4 regions of the Modestobacter sp. SYSU DS0290 genome follow, and region 3 is predicted to be linked to each of the others. Evidence: riboswitches for the same ligand, from Rfam matches in the RefSeq annotation. Region 3 holds a riboswitch; each other region holds the start of a gene.
The links. Region 3 has a riboswitch for thiamine pyrophosphate ahead of thiC (phosphomethylpyrimidine synthase ThiC). Riboswitches for the same ligand answer to the same signal wherever they lie in the genome.
Positions count from the first base shown of each region.

Region 1: it holds a riboswitch for thiamine pyrophosphate, as region 3 does, so the genes downstream of both, ACI795_RS11015 (alcohol dehydrogenase catalytic domain-containing protein) here and thiC (phosphomethylpyrimidine synthase ThiC) in region 3, are expected to answer to the same signal.
Region 2: it holds a riboswitch for thiamine pyrophosphate, as region 3 does, so the genes downstream of both, thiM (hydroxyethylthiazole kinase) here and thiC (phosphomethylpyrimidine synthase ThiC) in region 3, are expected to answer to the same signal.
Region 4: it holds a riboswitch for thiamine pyrophosphate, as region 3 does, so the genes downstream of both, ACI795_RS05025 (purine-cytosine permease family protein) here and thiC (phosphomethylpyrimidine synthase ThiC) in region 3, are expected to answer to the same signal.

Region 1 is NZ_JBJHAI010000010.1:125,837-130,037, forward strand. It holds gene ACI795_RS11000 (acetyl-CoA C-acetyltransferase) at 1-706, opposite strand, end outside; gene ACI795_RS11005 (SDR family NAD(P)-dependent oxidoreductase) at 834-1,619, opposite strand; gene ACI795_RS11010 (hypothetical protein) at 1,839-2,048, shown strand; TPP riboswitch at 2,053-2,161, shown strand; gene ACI795_RS11015 (alcohol dehydrogenase catalytic domain-containing protein) at 2,152-3,162, shown strand; gene ACI795_RS11020 (MFS transporter) at 3,194-4,201, shown strand, end outside.
Region 2 is NZ_JBJHAI010000005.1:169,034-173,234, forward strand. It holds gene ACI795_RS07240 (LamG-like jellyroll fold domain-containing protein) at 1-175, opposite strand, end outside; gene ACI795_RS07245 (hypothetical protein) at 199-744, opposite strand; gene ACI795_RS07250 (GNAT family N-acetyltransferase) at 989-1,441, opposite strand; TPP riboswitch at 1,500-1,592, shown strand; gene thiM (hydroxyethylthiazole kinase) at 1,584-2,378, shown strand; gene thiE (thiamine phosphate synthase) at 2,378-3,037, shown strand; gene thiD (bifunctional hydroxymethylpyrimidine kinase/phosphomethylpyrimidine kinase) at 3,034-3,852, shown strand; gene ACI795_RS07270 (tetratricopeptide repeat protein) at 3,878-4,201, opposite strand, start outside.
Region 3 is NZ_JBJHAI010000005.1:41,190-45,390, forward strand. It holds gene ACI795_RS06665 (AAA family ATPase) at 1-570, opposite strand, end outside; gene ACI795_RS06670 (hypothetical protein) at 604-873, opposite strand; gene ACI795_RS06675 (M18 family aminopeptidase) at 1,023-2,306, shown strand; TPP riboswitch at 2,351-2,464, shown strand; gene thiC (phosphomethylpyrimidine synthase ThiC) at 2,458-4,201, shown strand, end outside.
Region 4 is NZ_JBJHAI010000003.1:114,140-118,340, forward strand. It holds gene thiE (thiamine phosphate synthase) at 1-595, opposite strand, end outside; gene ACI795_RS05025 (purine-cytosine permease family protein) at 592-1,926, opposite strand; TPP riboswitch at 1,920-2,031, opposite strand; gene ACI795_RS05030 (thiaminase II/PqqC family protein) at 2,141-2,755, shown strand; gene ACI795_RS05035 (TenA family protein) at 2,752-3,384, shown strand; gene ACI795_RS05040 (ABC transporter ATP-binding protein) at 3,386-4,069, shown strand; gene ACI795_RS05045 (DUF6297 family protein) at 4,073-4,201, shown strand, end outside.

The DNA.
Region 1 (4,201 bases), on a different contig from region 3:
TCGCCAGGTCCTCCATGGTGGTGTCCGGCCGGGGGTGCTCGTCGTCGAGGACGACGCGGGCGGGGGTCTTGCGCGTGCCCGGCACCTCGACGCCGATGATCTCGTCCTCGAACCGGCCCTCGCGGATCGCGGCGCCCGCCGCCTGCTGCGAGCGGAGTGCCCAGGCGTCCTGCTCCAGCCGGTCGATGCCGTGCTCGCGGCGCACGTTCTCCGCGGTCTCCAGCATGCCACCGGGCACCGGGTGGTCGACGCCGCCGGCGGTCTCGCGGGCGCGGGCGAGGCGGTCGTGCAGCATCACGCCGTCACCCTTGGCGCCGGTGCGCAGCCCGAGTGCGTAGTGCTCGACGTTGCTCATCGACTCCACGCCGCCGGCGATCACCACCTTCCCGGCGCCGGAGGCCACCTGCATGGCCGCGTAGATGACCGCCTGCAGCCCGGACCCGCAGCGCCGGTCGATCTGCAGCCCCGGCACCTGGACCCCCAGCCCCGCGTCGAGCGCGGCGATGCGGCCGATGGCGGGGTTCTCACCGCTGGGGTTGCAGTGGCCGAGCACGACGTCGTCGACCTCGCCCTCGGCCAAGCCGGTCCGCTCGGCGATGGCCCGCAGCGCGGTGGCGGCGAGCTGGTTGGCGCTCAGGCCGGCGAAGACGCCGCCCATGCGGCCGACGGGCGTGCGCACCGGGGAACAGATGACGACGTCGTCCATGCACTCACTGTGCCAGCCCACCCCCGTGCCGGCGCTGCGTCGGCCTCCGCTCAGCGGAAGCCCGGACCGGACGACGCCCGTCCCGGCGGACCGGGAGGGGCGCCGTGCGGAGCGGTCGGGCGGGAGGTCAGTCGCGCGGCTTGGCCATCGCCTCGTGCGCGGAGGTCTTGAAGGCATCCGGCAGGACCTTGTTCATCGCGCCCTGCGCCTTGGTCATCAGCGAGGCGGCGACGACCTGCTTCTCGCCCTTCATCATCGCCTCGAAGCCCTGCTCGGCGACCTCGGCGGCGCCGTCCTTGGGGCCCTTGCCCATGGCGGTGTCCTCCAGGTCGGCCCGCCGGAAGAAGTCGGTGTCCGTCGGGCCGGGCATCAGCGAGGTGATGGTGACGGCGGAGTCCTTGAGCTCCTGCTGCACGGCCTCGGTCAGCGACTGGACGAAGGACTTCGAGGCGTTGTACACCGGCTGGTAGGCCCCGGGCATGGTGGCGGCGATCGAGGAGGTCACCAACACCCGGCCCTCGTTGCGGCCGGTCATCTCCACCAGCACCAGCTTCAGCAGGGCGGCGGTGGAGACGACGTTGAGCTGCATGACCTCGAGGTCGTCGGCCCAGTCGGTGTCGACGAAGGCGCCGCCGCGACCGACGCCGGCGTTGAGCGCGGCGGCGTGCAGCGGCCGCCCGAGGCCCTGGACCCGGGTCCACAGCTGCTCGATGCCCTCCGGGGTGCGGAGGTCCGCCTGGACGGGGATCACCTCGGTGCCCTCGGCGCGCACCTTCGCCGCAGCGGTGTCGATGGTGTGGTCCTCGGCGTTCACCACGACGTCGTAGCCGTGCTGGGCGAACTGCTTGGCGAGCTCCAGCCCGATGCCGCTGGAGGCACCGGTGACCAGGGCGAGCGGCTTGGTCTCAGTCATGGGCGTGCGGATACCCCGGCCCGGTGGAACGGAACCGTGCGCCGGGCAGGCCAGCTCGTCGGCTCAGGTCAGCAGTGCCCGATGCACGACCCGTGCAGCTCATCGGTCGCCAGCGCGTCCAGTGCCGAGCCCGACCGCACCGCGAGCGGACACTCCGGGTCATCGGCAGGGAGTCCGGCCACCACGTTCGGCGGCAGGGGCGCCCGGCAGACTGCGCGGGTGACCGAAGCGACGACCCCGGTGATCTGCTCGGGCAAGGGCTGCACCCACCCCGCCCGCTGGCGGCTGGTCTGGAACAACCCGAAGCTGCACACGCCGGACCGGGAGAAGGTCTGGACGGCGTGCGACGACCACCGCGAGCCGCTCTCGCACCACCTGGCGATCCGCTCGTTCCTGCGCCGCGTCGAGCCCTTCGGGCACGCCGGGTAGGTTCTGCGCTGCACACGGGAGCCCGGGCGCGGGCTGAGACGGCGGACGATCCCCGCCGACCGTCCAACCTGATCCGGTTCGTACCGGCGGAGGGAGCTGCCCGATGCTCGCTGCCCGTTTCCACGCGGCACACCAGCCACTGGCCCTGGACGACGTCCCGGTGCCCGAGCCCGGCCCGGACGAGGTGCGCGTGCGCATCGGCGCCGCCGGGGTCTGCGGCACCGAACTGCACTTCACCGACGGGCTGTACGCGCCGGCGAAGACCCCGATGACGCTGGGCCACGAGGCCGCCGGCACGGTCGAGGCGGTCGGCTCCGCGGTCACCGGGTGGGCCCCGGGCGACCGGGTGGCCGTCTACTACTACCTCTTCTGCGGCGCGTGCCGCTGGTGCCTGCGCGGCCGGCAGAACCTCTGCCTGGCACCCCGGGGCGTGCTCGCCTTCGCCGCCGACGGCGCCTTCGCCGAGCAGCTCGTCGTCCCGGCGCACTGCCTGGTGCGGCTGCCCGACGAGCTGTCGTTCGCGGCGGCCGCGCCGCTGTGCTGCGCCGGCACGACCGCGGTGCACGCGCTGACCGAGGCCGCCGTCGAGCCGGGCGATCTGCTGGTGGTCATGGGCAGCGGTGGAGTGGGGCTGGCCGCGGTGCAGGAGGCCCGGCGCCGGGGCGCCACCGTCGTCGCGGTCAGCCGGGACGACGCCCGCCGCGCCGCCGCCCGCGCGGCCGGGGCGACGGCAGCGGTCTCCCCCGCCGACCTGGCCGACACCGTGACCCGGCTCTCCGGGGGCCAGGGCGCCGACGTCGTCGTGGAGCTGGCCGGCGTGACCGCCACGCTGGAGCTGTCCACCGCGGTGCTGGGCCGGCGCGGCCGGCTGGTCCTGGTCGGCTACAGCGCCGACTCCCTCACCGTGAGCCCGCTGGCGATGGTCGTGGCCGAGCAGCGGGTGCTCTCCAGCGTGGGCAACACCCTGGCCGAACTGGAGCAGGCGGTGGCCCTGGCCGCGGCCGGCCAGCTCGCTCCCCCGGTGGCCGGCACGCTGCCGTTGAGCCAGGTCAACGACGCGCTGGAGCGGCTGCGCGCCGGCGACGTCGCCGGCCGGCTGGTGCTCACGCCATAACGGTCGGGGGGCCGTGTCAGGATCGCTCCTCGTGCGACGCCACCGCGGGGAGACCGCACTGCCCCGCGAGGTCGGCGTCCTCGCCATCGTCGCCTTCGTCGTCGCGCTGGGCTTCGGCGTGGTCGCGCCGGCGATCCCGCTGTTCGCCCGGTCCTACGGGGTGGGGACGACGGCGGTCGGCTTCGCGATCAGCGCGTTCGCCTTCTTCCGGTTCGTCTCCGCGTTCGCCGGTGGCTCGCTGGTCGAGCGGATCGGCGAGCGGGTGGTGCTGGCGGCCGGGCTGCTGATCGTCGCGGTCACCACCGGCGCGGCCGGGCTCGCCGGCAGCTACCCGGTGTTCGTCGCGCTGCGCGCGGCCGGCGGGGTGGGCAGCGCGATGTTCACCGTGGCCGCGCTGTCGCTGCTGCTGCGCACCGCCCCGCCCGCCCAGCGCGGCCGGGCCGCGGCCACCTACCAGGGCGGCTTCATCCTCGGCGGCATCGCCGGTCCGGGCGCCGGCGGCTTCCTCGCCGAGGTCTCCCCACGGCTGCCGTTCTTCGTCTACGCCGGCTTCCTGCTGGTCGCCGGGGCGGTCGCGCTGGTCCTGCTGCGGACCCCCACGCGACCGGCAGTCGAGGTGCCGGCCGCGCCGGTGGCCTCCGGCGTCGACCAGGGCGGCGGAGCCGACACGGCGGCCGCCCCCGGCGTGGAGGCGCCCAGCGGAGGCCTCCGGGCGGCGCTGCGCTCGCGGGCCTACCTGGCCGCGCTGGTGGCCAACCTCGGCGTGGGCTGGGTGCTGTTCGGGGTGCGCAACTCGCTGGTGCCGCTGTACGTGACCGAGGAGCTCGGCAAGACGGTCGCCTGGGCCGGTGCCGGGCTGCTGGCCGGGTCGGTGGCCCAGGCGGTCGGCCTGCTGCGCGCCGGGGCGCTCGCCGACCGCTGGGGCCGCCGCCCTTCGCTGGTCCTCGGCTCGGCCCTGGCCACCGCGTCGCTCGCCGTGCTGGTGCTGCCGCCGGCGACGGGTGCGTTCCTGCTCTCCATGGCCAGCTTCGGCCTGGCC
Region 2 (4,201 bases), 130 kb from region 3:
CGTCGCCGGGCTGCACGCCCGGTGCCATGGAGCCGGAGAGCACCACGGTGGACTGCCAGCCGGCCACGGCCGGCGCCACCGAGACGAGGACGAGCAGCACCAGGGTGCCCAGCACGGTGCGCGCCAGGACCGTGCCGGCGAGCGCCGTGCGGCTCTGCCGCCAGGTGGCGGTCACCGGCGTGACATCCGGGGAGGCACTCATCGGGACTGGGCCTCCCAGACGAAGGTCACCGTCGCCGACCCGCCCTGCACCCTGCCCGGGCTGTTGACCGGGAGGGTGTAGGTGATCTCGTAGGTCCGCTGGTCGCCGGCCGGGTCGCCCGACGTCGTCCAGTCGCCCCGGCCGTCGGCCCACCGGTCCGCGGGGAAGGCGGCCAGCGTTCCGTCGTACACCGACGCGTTCGAGCGGAAGCCCGCGCAGTCGGCGTACCCGCCGCCGGTGCCGATCCGGACCGTGAGCCTCAGGGCGTCGGCCAGGCCGTTGGAGTCCGAACGTCCGGTGACGTACATGCGGACGCTCGCCGGCACGGTGCCGGTGGAGGTCACCGTGATGCACCGGGTGCCGGTGCCTCCTCGCTTCAGGTCCGGGATCGTGAACATGGTGCCGCCGGCGTCGTCGGACAGGACCACTGTCCCGGTGCTCACGGTGGGCAGCGCGAGGGCGCCGGTGGTGACGGTGAACCCCGCGTAGGCCGACTGCCACACCAGGGCGGTGGCGAGCACCAGCGCACCGGCCGCGGACATGACCGCCCCCCGTCGCGTCGCGCGACGGCTGGGACGGCGGGGCGTCACCTTCGTCATGCCTGGCTCTCCGGGGCTCCGGGAGGACGGCCGCTCCGGTCACCCCCTGCGGGCCCGAGGCTAGGACCGGGGCGACCGGCGCCGGAAGACCACCCGTCACGGTGCCACTCCACTGGGTGACTGGTCGGGCGGCCATCGGGGCGGCCTGGTGACGCGGTGTCGGCCAGGCCGCCGACTCCACCCCTGCTCAGCCCGGCGCCGCCGGCAGCCGCATCGGCAGGTGCAGGATGCCGTCCTCGTCGTAGTCCGGACCCGACCGGCGGAAGCCGAAGCGCTCGTACCAGCTCTCCAGGTACGCCTGGGCGCCGATGTCGATCGTGCGACCGTCGCACAGCTCGATGCCGCGGCGGATCAGGTCGGCCGACAGCCCGCGGCCACGCGCGCCCACGGCAGTGGCCACCCGGCCGATGGCGCGGTCCTCACCGTTGTGCAGCACCCGGATCGTGGCCAGCACCGTGCCGTCGTCGGCGGCGAACCAGAGGTGCTCGGTGGTCGGCTCGGTGTCGCGGCCGTCGAGCTCCGGATAGGGGCAGGCCTGCTCGACGACGAAGACGTCGACCCGCAGCCGGAGGATCCCGTAGAGCTCGGCCGGTGTCAGCTCGGCGAACGGTGCCTGACGCAGGCGGGGTGTGGCGGTCACCGACCCATGGTCGCAAGCCGCTCCCCGCCGGGTGGCCGCGGTGCGGTGTTAGCGTCGCTGTCCTGACACGGGGTGTCCCGCCGGGACTGAGAACACACCCGTCGAACCTGCTCCAGTTCGCACTGGCGAAGGGATGTCACGCGTGGACGCCAGTTCCCTGCGCACCGCCCGCGAGGCGCTGCGCGACACCGCACCCCTGGTGCACTGCCTCACCAACACCGTGGTCCAGGCGATCACCGCCAACGCGCTGCTCGCCGTGGGCGCGGCCCCGGCGATGGTCGACGACCCGGCCGAGGCCGGCGAGTTCGCCGCCGTCGCCTCCGCGGTGCTGGTCAACGTCGGCACCGTCTCCCAGCGCACGGCCGACGCGATGCGCCTGGCCGCCCGGGCCGCGGGCGAGGCGGGCACTCCGTGGGTGCTCGACCCGGTCGCCGTCGGCGGACTCGGGTTCCGCACCGCGCTCGCCGCCGACCTGGTGGAGCTGCGACCCACCGTGGTCCGCGGCAACGCCTCCGAGGTGCTCGCCCTGGCCGGGGCCGGCGCGGGTGGCCGTGGGGTGGACAGCACCGCCGACCCGGACGACGCGGTGGAGGTCGCCGCGACGCTGGCCCGGCGCACCGGCGGCGTGGTCGCGGTCAGCGGGCCGGTGGACGTCGTCACCGACGGCGAGCGGACGCTGCGCGTCGGCGGTGGTTCGGCACTGCTCACCCGGACGACCGGCGCCGGCTGCGCCCTGGGGGCGCTCACCGCCGCCTACGTCGCCGCCACCGGCGACCCGCTGCTGGGCACCGTCGCCGCCCACGCGCACGTGGCGCTGGCCGCCGAGGTCGCCGCCGACCTCGCCGACGGGCCGGGCACCTTCGCCCCGCAGTGGCTGGACGCCCTCGACGCCATCGACGGCGAGGCGCTCAGCCGCGCCGACGTCCGCACCGCCTGATGCGGCGGGCGTTCGACCCCACCCTCTACCTGGTCACCGACACGCTGCTCTGCGCGCCGCGGTCGGTGCCGGAGGTGGTGGCGGCCGCGGTCGCCGGCGGGGTGACCGCGGTGCAGGTGCGGGACAAGACCGCGAGCCGGCGCGACCTGCTGGCGCTCACCCGCGCGGTGCAGCAGGTCCTCCCGCCGGAGGTGGCGCTGGTGGTCAACGACGCCGTCGACGTGGCGCTGATCGCCGGCGCCGACGGGGTGCACGTCGGGCAGGACGACCTGCCGGCCACCGAGGTGCGGGCGTTGCTCGGCCCGGACGCCGTCCTCGGTGTCTCCGTGGGGGACGACGCCGACCTCACGGAGGTGCTCGCGCTGCCGCGGGGGACCGTGGACCTGGTCGGGCTGAGCCCGGTGTGGGCCACCCCGACCAAGCCCGACGCCGGCACCGGGCTCGGGCTGGCCGGCACCCGCGCACTCGCCGCCCGGGCGCACGCCGGCGGGGTGGCCGCCGTCGCGATCGGTGGCATCTCCGCCGCGAACGCCGCCCAGGTCGCCGCCACCGGGGTCGACGGGGTCTGTGTCGTCTCCGAGATCTGCGCCGCCGCCGACCCCGCGGCCGCCGCCCACGCACTGCGCACCACCCTGACCCGGGAGCTGATCGACCGATGACCGCCGCCGTCGCCCTCACCGTCGCCGGCTCCGACCCCAGCGGCGGGGCCGGCATCCAGGCCGATCTGAAGACCTTCAGCGCGCTGGGCACCTACGGCACCGCGGTGCTCACCGCGCTCACCGCGCAGAACACCCGCGGCGTCACCGGCGTGCACGGCGTCCCGGCGGAGTTCGTCGGGGAGCAGCTGCGCACCCTGTTCGCCGACGTGACGGTGCACGCCACCAAGCTCGGCATGCTCGGCACCGCGGAGGTGGTCCGCGAGGTGGCCGCCGCGCTGGCCGAGCGGCCGGGCGGTCCGGTGGTCTGCGACCCGGTGATGGTGGCGACCAGCGGGGACCGGCTGATCTCGGAGGAGGCGGTCGCCGCCGTGCGCACCGACCTGCTGCCGGTCAGCGACCTGATCACCCCGAACGTGCCGGAGGCCGCGGCGCTGCTGGACGTCGCGCCGGCCACCACGGTGGACGAGCTGCCGGAGCAGGCACGGGCGCTGCTGGCGCTGGGCCCGGCCGCGGTGCTACTCAAGGGTGGGCACCTGGGCGGGGACGAGAGCGTCGACGTGCTGGTCACCGCCGACCGCGTGGTCGAGACCCGGCGCCCGCGGGTGGTGACGACGTCGACCCACGGCACCGGCTGCACGCTCTCCTCGGCGCTGGCAGCGCTGGCCGCCCAGGAGCGGCAGGCGGGACGGCCGGTGGACTGGGCGCCCCTGGTCGACCGGGCCCGGGACTACCTGCAGGCCGCGCTGACCGCGGGGGAGACGCTCGGAGTCGGCTCCGGGCACGGCCCGGTGCACCACTTCGCCGGCTGGTGGTGAGCCTGCCGGTGGCGGACCGGGGGACTCAGCCCTCCGCGTCCAGCAGCTGACGCAGCACCCGGGCGGCCAGCTGGTCGCCCCCCTCGGCGCCGCGCAGCAGCTGCTCGATCGCACCGTCGACGTCGCCCTGGTCCAGCAGCAGGACCCCGAGGTCGTGGTGGCAGTGCAGGTCACCGCCGTCGATGCCGGCCCGGTAGGCGGCCGCGGCGGCGACCGGGTGGTCGAACTCCTCGGCGAGCAGGGTGCCCAGCGGGCGCCAGCTCTCCTCCTCGCCGCGCAGCGCGCCCGCCTCCAGGACGCTCCGCGCCTCCTCCAGCCGCCCGGCGGTGCGCAGCAGGTCGGCCAGGTC
Region 3 (4,201 bases):
GCGGCGCTTGAGCGCGTCGTGCACCTCCCGGGTGCGGTTGGAGGTGAGCACGACCAGCGGTGGCGTCTCCGCGCGGATGGTGCCCAGCTCGGGCACCGAGATGGTGAAGTCGCTGAGCACCTCGAGCAGGAAGGCCTCGAACTCGTCGTCGGCCCGGTCGACCTCGTCGACGAGCAGCACCGACGGGGAGCCCTCCAGCGCCTGCAGCAGCGGGCGGGCCAGCAGGAACCGCCGGTCGTAGAGCCCGGCCTCCAGCTGCTCGGTGTCACCGGTCGCGTGCGCGGCCTCGGCGGCCCGCAGGTGCAGCAGCTGCCGGCCGAAGTCCCAGTCGTAGAGGGCGTGGCTGGCCTCCAGCCCCTCGTAGCACTGCAGCCGGTACAGCGGGCGGCCGGTGACCTCGGCCAGCGCCCGGGCCAGCGCGGTCTTGCCGACGCCGGCCTCGCCCTCCAGGAACAGCGGGCGGTGCATGACCAGCGCCAGGTACGCCGCCGTCGCCAGGCCCTCGTCCGGCAGGTACCCGGTCGACTCGAGGGCGTCGGCGAGCGCGGCGGGGTCGGTGGGCTGCGTCACGCTGCGCAGCATCTCACCGCGGACGGCGGCTGGTCACTCCTCGGCCATCGCCGGCAGGTAGTCCTCGTAGCTGGCGATCACGTCCTCCAGCTCGACGACGTCGGGGAAGTCGGCGACGTCCTGGTGCCGGCGGAGGAACCGGACCGTGCGCAGCACGACGTCCTCCTCGTCGTCGGTGCCCAGCCGGTCGAGCACCTCGGGGGTGAGCTTGAACCAGGTGGTCACGTCCTCGGCCTCGGTGGCCTGCACCACCACGTACTCGTGCTCGCCCTGGCCCTGGATCTCGATGTCGTCGTCCGCCACGGCAGTGGCTCTACCCGCCCCCGCTCGGCGAAACGCAGGCCAGGCGGGTGGCCCCCCAGGTCCGCCGGCACTGGGCCGGGCTCGCGGCGTCCACCTGGTCGAGGGTGGGCGCCGGCACCGACCCCGGTCTCCCGGGGCACGATGGGCGCATGCCGGAGACCCCGACCGACGACCTCGCCCTCGGCGACGACCTGCGCGCCTTCATCGACGCCTCCCCCTCCCCGGGGCACGCGGTGGCCGAGATGGCCCGCCGCCTGGTCGAGGCCGGGTTCACCGAGCTGGTCGAGACCGACGCCTGGGAGTTGGCGCCGGGCGGGGAGCACTTCGTCGTCCGGCACGGCAGCCTGATCGCCTTCCGGGTGGGCAGCGCGCCGTCCGCCGAGGCCGGGCTGCGGCTGGTCGGGGCGCACACCGACTCCCCCACGTTCAAGGTGCGCCCGCACTCCGACGTCCGGCAGGCCGGCTACCGGCTGGTCGGCGTCGAGCCCTACGGCGGCGGGCTGTGGCACACCTGGCTGGACCGCGAGCTGACCGTGGCCGGCAGGGTCGCGCTGCGCGGAGGGACGACGGCGCTGGTCCGGCTGCCCGGGGCGCCGCTGCGGCTGCCGTCCCTGGCGATCCACCTCGACCGCAGCGTCCGCGACGGGCTGACGCTGGATCCCCAGCGCGAACTGGTGCCGGTCTGGTCGAACGACCTCGACTACCCCGACCTGCTGGAGTGGCTCGCCACCGAGCTCAGCGCCGACCCGCTCGACGTCGTCGGGCACGACCTGGTGCTCGCCGACACCCAGCCGGCCGGGGTCACCGGCGCCGACGGCACCTGGATCGCCGCACCCCGGCTGGACAACGAGGCGAGCTGCCACGCCGGCGTGACGGCGCTGATCGCCGCGACCGGCGGCCCGCGCACCCAGCTGTTCGTCGCCAACGACCACGAGGAGGTCGGCAGCGGCTCGATGTCCGGGGCACGCGGCAGCTTCCTGGAGGACGTCGTGACCCGGCTGGTGGCCCTCACCGACGGCGGCGACGTCCAGGCGCTGCCCCGGGCGCTGGCCCGGTCGCGGCTGGTGTCGGCGGACATGGCGCACGCGGTGCACCCGACCCGGTCCGACCGGCACGAGCCGGCGCACGCCCCCGTGCTCGGCGGTGGCCCGGTGCTGAAGCTGAACGCCAACCAGGCCTACGCCACCGATGCAGCCTCCAGCGGGTGGTTCGCCGAGCGGTGCGCCGGGGCCGGGGTGCCGGTGCAGCACTTCGTCTCCCGGGCCGACCTGCCGTGCGGCTCGACGATCGGCCCGCTGACCGCGACCCGGCTGGGCATCCCCACGGTGGACGTCGGCGCCCCGATGCTCGCCATGCACTCGGCGCGGGAGCTGGCCAGCGCCCGCGACGTCCCGCTGATGGTGGCTGCGCTGACCGCCTGCTTCACCGACTGAGCCGCACTGCTGCTGGTGCTGGGCAGCAGCGCGGCCCTAGGGTGACCACGACCCGCGGGAGCCTCACGAACCGAGGCTGAGAGGGCGGCAGGACCGGCCGCTGACCGTTCGTACCTGATCCGGTTCGCACCGGCGTAGGGAGGAACCCCTGATGACTGCTGCCCCCAGCCCGTCCGAGGCCGAGAACGGCGCGTTCCCCGGCTCCCGCAAGACGTACCTCGCCGGCAGTCGCCCGGATCTGCGGGTGCCGATGCGGGAGGTCCAGCTCACCACCGGCGACAGCGTCGTCCTCTACGACACCTCCGGGCCGTACACGGACCCCGCCGTCGTGACCGACGTCCGCCGGGGCCTGCCCCGGCTGCGCGCGACCTGGATCGGCGAGCGCGGTGACACCGAGGCGTACACCGGCCGCCCCGTGCAGCCGGTGGACGACGGCCGCCGCGCCGACGACGGGCGCGACCTGGACAGCGTCTTCGCCACGGCCCACCAGCCGCGGCGAGCGCTGCCCGGACGCACGGTGACCCAGCTGGCGTACGCCCGCCGGGGCGAGGTGACCGCCGAGATGGAGTTCGTGGCGCTGCGCGAGGGCGTCCCCGTCGAGCACGTCCGCAGCGAGATCGCGCGCGGCCGCGCCGTCCTGCCGGCCAACGTGAACCACCCGGAGTCCGAGCCGATGGCGATCGGCCGCAACCTCCTGGTCAAGATCAACGCCAACATCGGCAACAGCGCGGTCGCCTCCTCCATCGAGGAGGAGGTCGCGAAGATGACCTGGGCGACCCGGTGGGGCGCGGACACGGTCATGGACCTCTCCACCGGCCGGAACATCCACACCACCCGCGAGTGGATCATCCGCAACAGCGCCGTCCCGATCGGGACGGTGCCGATCTACCAGGCGCTGGAGAAGGTGAACGGCAAGGCCGAGGACCTGTCCTGGGAGATCTACCGGGACACCCTGGTCGAGCAGTTCGAGCAGGGCGTCGACTACGTGACCGTGCACGCCGGGGTGCTGCTGCGGTACGTGCCGCTGGCCGCCGGGCGCAAGACCGGGATCGTGTCCCGCGGCGGGTCGATCATGGCGGCGTGGTGCCTGGCGCACCACGAGGAGAACTTCCTCTACACGCACTTCCGCGAGATGTGCGAGCTGATGGCCGCCTACGACGTGACGTTCTCCCTCGGCGACGGGCTGCGCCCCGGCTGCATCGCCGACGCCAACGACGAGGCCCAGTTCAGCGAGCTGCGCACGCTCGGCGAGCTCACGAAGATCGCCTGGGAGCACGACGTGCAGGTGATGGTCGAGGGGCCGGGGCACGTCCCGATGCACAAGATCAAGGAGAACATGGACCTCCAGCTGGAGGTCTGCGACGAGGCGCCGTTCTACACCCTGGGCCCGCTGACCACCGATGTCGCGCCCGGCTACGACCACATCACCAGCGCGATCGGCGCGGCGATGATCGGCTGGTACGGGACGGCGATGCTCTGCTACGTCACGCCCAAGGAGCACCTCGGCCTGCCGGACCGGGACGACGTCAAGGACGGCGTCATCACCTACAAGATCGCCGCGCACGCCGCAGACCTGGCCAAGGGGCACCCCGGTGCCCAGGCCTGGGACGACGCACTGTCCGATGCCCGGTTCGAGTTCCGCTGGGAGGACCAGTTCAACCTCTCGCTCGACCCGACCACGGCCCGGGAGATGCACGACGAGACGCTGCCGGCGCCGGCGGCGAAGACGGCGCACTTCTGCTCGATGTGCGGACCGCACTTCTGCTCGATGCGGATCAGCCAGGACGTGCGCGCCTACGCCGCCCGGAAGGGGCTGGACGACGCGGAGGCGCTGCGGGCCGGGATGGCGGAGAAGTCCGCCCAGTTCCGCGACGAGGGCGGGCGGGTGTACCTGC
Region 4 (4,201 bases), on a different contig from region 3:
GCAACTCCCGGGTGGCGGCGGCCGGGTCGGCGGCGGCGGAGACCGCGCCCACGACGGCGACCCCGGCGGCGCCGGCGGCCAGCAGCTCCGGCACCCGCGCGGCGGTGACCCCGCCGATGGCGACCACCGGGACGTCGACGGCGGCGGCGACCTCGGCGATGCCGGCCGGGCCGAGCGCGTCGGGCAGCCCGGTCTTGGTCGTCGTCGGCCAGGCGGGGCCGACGCCGAGGTAGTCGGCGCCCTCGGCGACCAGCCGGCGGGCGAGGTCCGGGTCGCGGCAGGTGCCGCCGAGCAGGTGCCCGGGGCCGGCGACCCGGCGGGCGGCGGCCAGCGGCAGGTCACCGGCGCCCAGGTGGGTCCCGTCGGCGCCGACCGCCAGGGCGACGTCCACCCGGTCGTTGACCAGGCAGGTCGCCCCGGCTGGGGCGCAGACCGCCACGACGGCGCGGGCGAACTCGTACAGCTCCCGGTCGGTGCCGCCCTTGGCGCGGACCTGCACGACCGGCGCCCCGGCGGCGACGGCGGCCTCGACCGCGGCCAGCGCCGCCGGCCCGCCGCGGGCGTCGGTGAGCACGTGCAGCCGGCCCAGGGTCACGACCGGCGCCCCCGCAGCAGCGCCGGGGCCCGCACGACCAGGGTGAGGAGCACGGCCACCGCCAGGCTGACCAGCGACGCCGACCAGCCGTTGGCCGGGTCGATGCCCAGGTCGGTCTGCCGCGCGGTCCACCACGCCGTCCAGCTCGCTCCCGGGCCGGCGAAGTACGTGGGCAGGGTGAGCTGGTAGGCGATGAAGCCCGCCACCCACGGCAGCAGCAGCTCCAGGCGGGCGGGTGCCGTGTCGGAGGTGTCCCAGGCCCCGCGGGGGAGCAGCCAGTAGGCCACCAGGAACACCCCGGCCAGCGGCACGAACACCGCGCCGATCAGGAAGAGGAACGGCTCGTAGGCGGCGATGTCGAAGGTCAGCGCCAGCACGGTGGCCACCGCGCCGACGACCAGGACGAGCACCCGCCGGTCGGCCCGGGCGACGACGTTCTGCGCGGAGACCGCCGTCGAGTACAGGTTCGCGAACGCCTCGTCCAGCTCGACGACGACCAGCAGCAGCACCGCCAGCGCGCCCAGCGGCACGGCCAGCAGGGCGTCGACGACGTCCAGGCCGGCGCTGCCGTAGGCGGCCAGCGCGAGCACGCCGAGGGTGAACATCACGACGGTGGCGATGCCGTACCCCACGCTCGCGCCGACGCCGGCGGCCCGGCTGCTGCGCACGTGCCGGCTGTAGTCGGCAGCCAGCGGGATCCAGGAGACCGGCAGGGCGATGACGATGTCGGCCGCCGTCCAGAACGAGGTGGCGCTGCCCTCGGTGAGCTCGGGGAGCGGCTCGCGGAGCACCTGCACGTAGAGGTAGACCAGCGCGGCGAGCGCCGCCCACACCGCGTAGCGGGCGAGCACCCGGACGACGCCCAGCGGCCGCAGCGCCATGGCGGTGGCCAGCACGCCGGCGCCGAGGACGAAGGGCCAGCGCGGGGCGTCGAGCACCCGGGAGGCGGCCTCGGCGATGATCACGATCTCGAAGGTGGCCCAGCCGATGCACTGCACGAGGTTCAGCGCGGTGGGCAGGTAGGAGCTGCGCCGGCCGAGCAGGCCGCGCAGCAGCACCATGGCCGGCACCTGCTCGCGGGCGCCGGCCGCGGCGGTGGCGCCGAGCAGGGCCGCGCCGATGACGGCGCCGACGACGATGGCGCCGATCGTGACCGCGAGCGAGCGACCGGGCAGGACCACGTAGACCGCGGCGACCGGCAGCAGCAGGCTGATCCCGAGGTTGCCCCACAGGCCCAGCGAGTCGCGCAGGCCGAGGGTGCGCGGGGGCGCCTCGGTGAGGGTGAGGGGGGCGTCCCCGGCCACGGGGGACGGGTGGGTGGGGGTGCTCATCAGGTGTCGCTCCCTACGCCGGCATTACCCGGTCAGGTTCCAGCGGTCGGCGGCGCTCAGCCGCCCTCTCAGCCCGGTTCCGCCCGAGCTCCCGCACATGGCATCGGCCATGACGCCCGTCACCCTAGGCCACCGGGGCGCGCGGACCCGCCGCCGGGGAACCCCGCCGTCCGGAACTCGGCTGCCGGGGGCCGGTCTGGCTAGAGTCCCGCCCGTGCCGGTCGACGAGCTGCTGTCCCGTTCCCCCATCGCCTGGCGGGCTGCCACCGCGCACCCGTTCCTGACCGGGGTGCGCGAGGGGACCGTGCCGGTCGCGGCCTTCGACACCTGGCTGGTGCAGGACGCCCGGTTCGTGGCCGACCTGCTGCGCTTCCAGGCCCGGTTGCTGGCCCGCGCGCCCCGCCCGGCGCAGGCGGTGCTGGCCGGGGGCCTGGTCGCGCTGGTCGAGGAGCTGGCCTGGTTCGAGCAGCTGGCCGGAGCCCGCGGCCTGGACCTGGAGGCGCCGACACGGTCGGCCACCACCGCCTACGCCGAGCTGCTGGCCCGGCTCGACGGCGCCGACGTCCCGACCGGCCTCACCGCGCTGTGGACGATCGAGCGCACCTACCTCGACGCCTGGTCCGGCGCGCTCCCCGGCGCACCGCAGTACCGGGAGTTCGTCGAGCACTGGACCGCGCCGGGCTTCGCCGGGTACGTGGCCGGGCTCGCCGCGGCCGCCGACGCGTTCCCGGCGGCCGCCGCCGACGCGGAGGCGGTGTTCGCCGAGGTGGTCACCGCGGAGATCGCCTTCTGGGACATGGCGATGGAGGCGGCGGGGGCCGCGGCGTGAGCGTCGCCGCGGAGCTGTGGGCCGCCGACGCCGATCTGGCCGCGGCTGCGCTGGCGCACCCGTTCGTGCAGGGCATCGCCGACGGCACGCTGCCCCGGGAGCGGTTCGCCGGGTACGTGGCCCAGGACGCCTTCTTCCTCGACGCCTTCGCCCGCGCCTACCGGCTGGGTGCGGAGAGCAGCGGTGACCCCGGGGTGACCGCGGTGCTCGCCGACCTGCGGGCCGGGGTGCAGGAGGAGCTGCGGCTGCACGGCGGTTACGCGCAGCAGTGGGGGATCGACCTCGCCGACGTGCAGCCGCTACCGGCGACGTCGGCCTACACGGAGTTCCTCCTCGATGCCGCCGGGCGGGGGGACCCGGCGCTGACCTGCGCGGCGATGACCCCGTGCATGCGGCTGTACGCCCACCTCGGCCAGCAGCTGGCCGACCGGGCGCACGGGCCCTACCGGGAGTGGGTGGACACCTACGCCGCCCCGCAGTTCGAGGAGCTGGCCGCCACCCTGGAGCGGCTGCTCGACCGGCTGTGCGCCGACGCGTCCGAGGACCGGCTCACCGCGGTGCGGGCCGCCCACCGCCGGGCCATGGAGCTGGAGGTCGGCTTCTTCGACGCCGCGTGGAGCGGTGCCTGAGGTGGCAGGGCTCCTGACGGCCGAGGAGCTGCTCGTCGGCTACGCGGAGGGCGAGCCGGTCTGCGCGCCGGTCAGCGTCACGGTGCCGCCCGGGACCGCGCTGGGGCTGGTGGGGCCGAACGGCGCGGGCAAGTCGACCGTGCTGCAGACCCTGGTCGGGCTGCTCCCGCCGCTGGGCGGCACGGTGCGCTACGCCGGGGAACCGGTCGACGAGCGCTCGGCGGCCTTCCGCGCCGAGGTGGCCACCGTGCTGGACGAGGACGCCTTCTTCCCGGCGCTCACCGGGGTGGAACACCTGCTGCTGACCGCCCGCGGGCACGGCGTGGCCGACCCTGAGGACGTCGTCGCCCGGGAGGTCGAGGCGTTTGGGCTGGCCGGGCGGGCCGAGGCGCTGCCCTCGGCGGTCTCCTCCGGGCAGCGGCGGCGGCTCGCGCTGGCCGCGGCGCTGGTGCGCCCGGCCCGGCTGCTGGTGCTCGACGAGCCCGAGCGCCGGCTGGACACCGGGATGCGCCGGCAGCTGGCCGCCCGGCTGCGCGACGACGTCGCCGCCGGCGCCACGGTGGTGTTCGCCAGCCACGACCCGGAGTTCCTCCGCACCCTGGCCGACGCCGTGCTGGTCGTCGACGACGAGGAGTGCCCGCTGGTCTCCCCGGACGACGCCGTCGCCGCGCTGTCCGAGGGCTGAGCGTTGACCGCCGTCGTCGCCGTCGTCGCCGGGACCGCGGGGCTCAGCGGCGCCGCCGTCCGCCGGGTCACCCGGCGGGCGGCCGCGGCGCGGGCCGACACCAGCTGGGCGACCCTGGTCGGCGACGTCGTC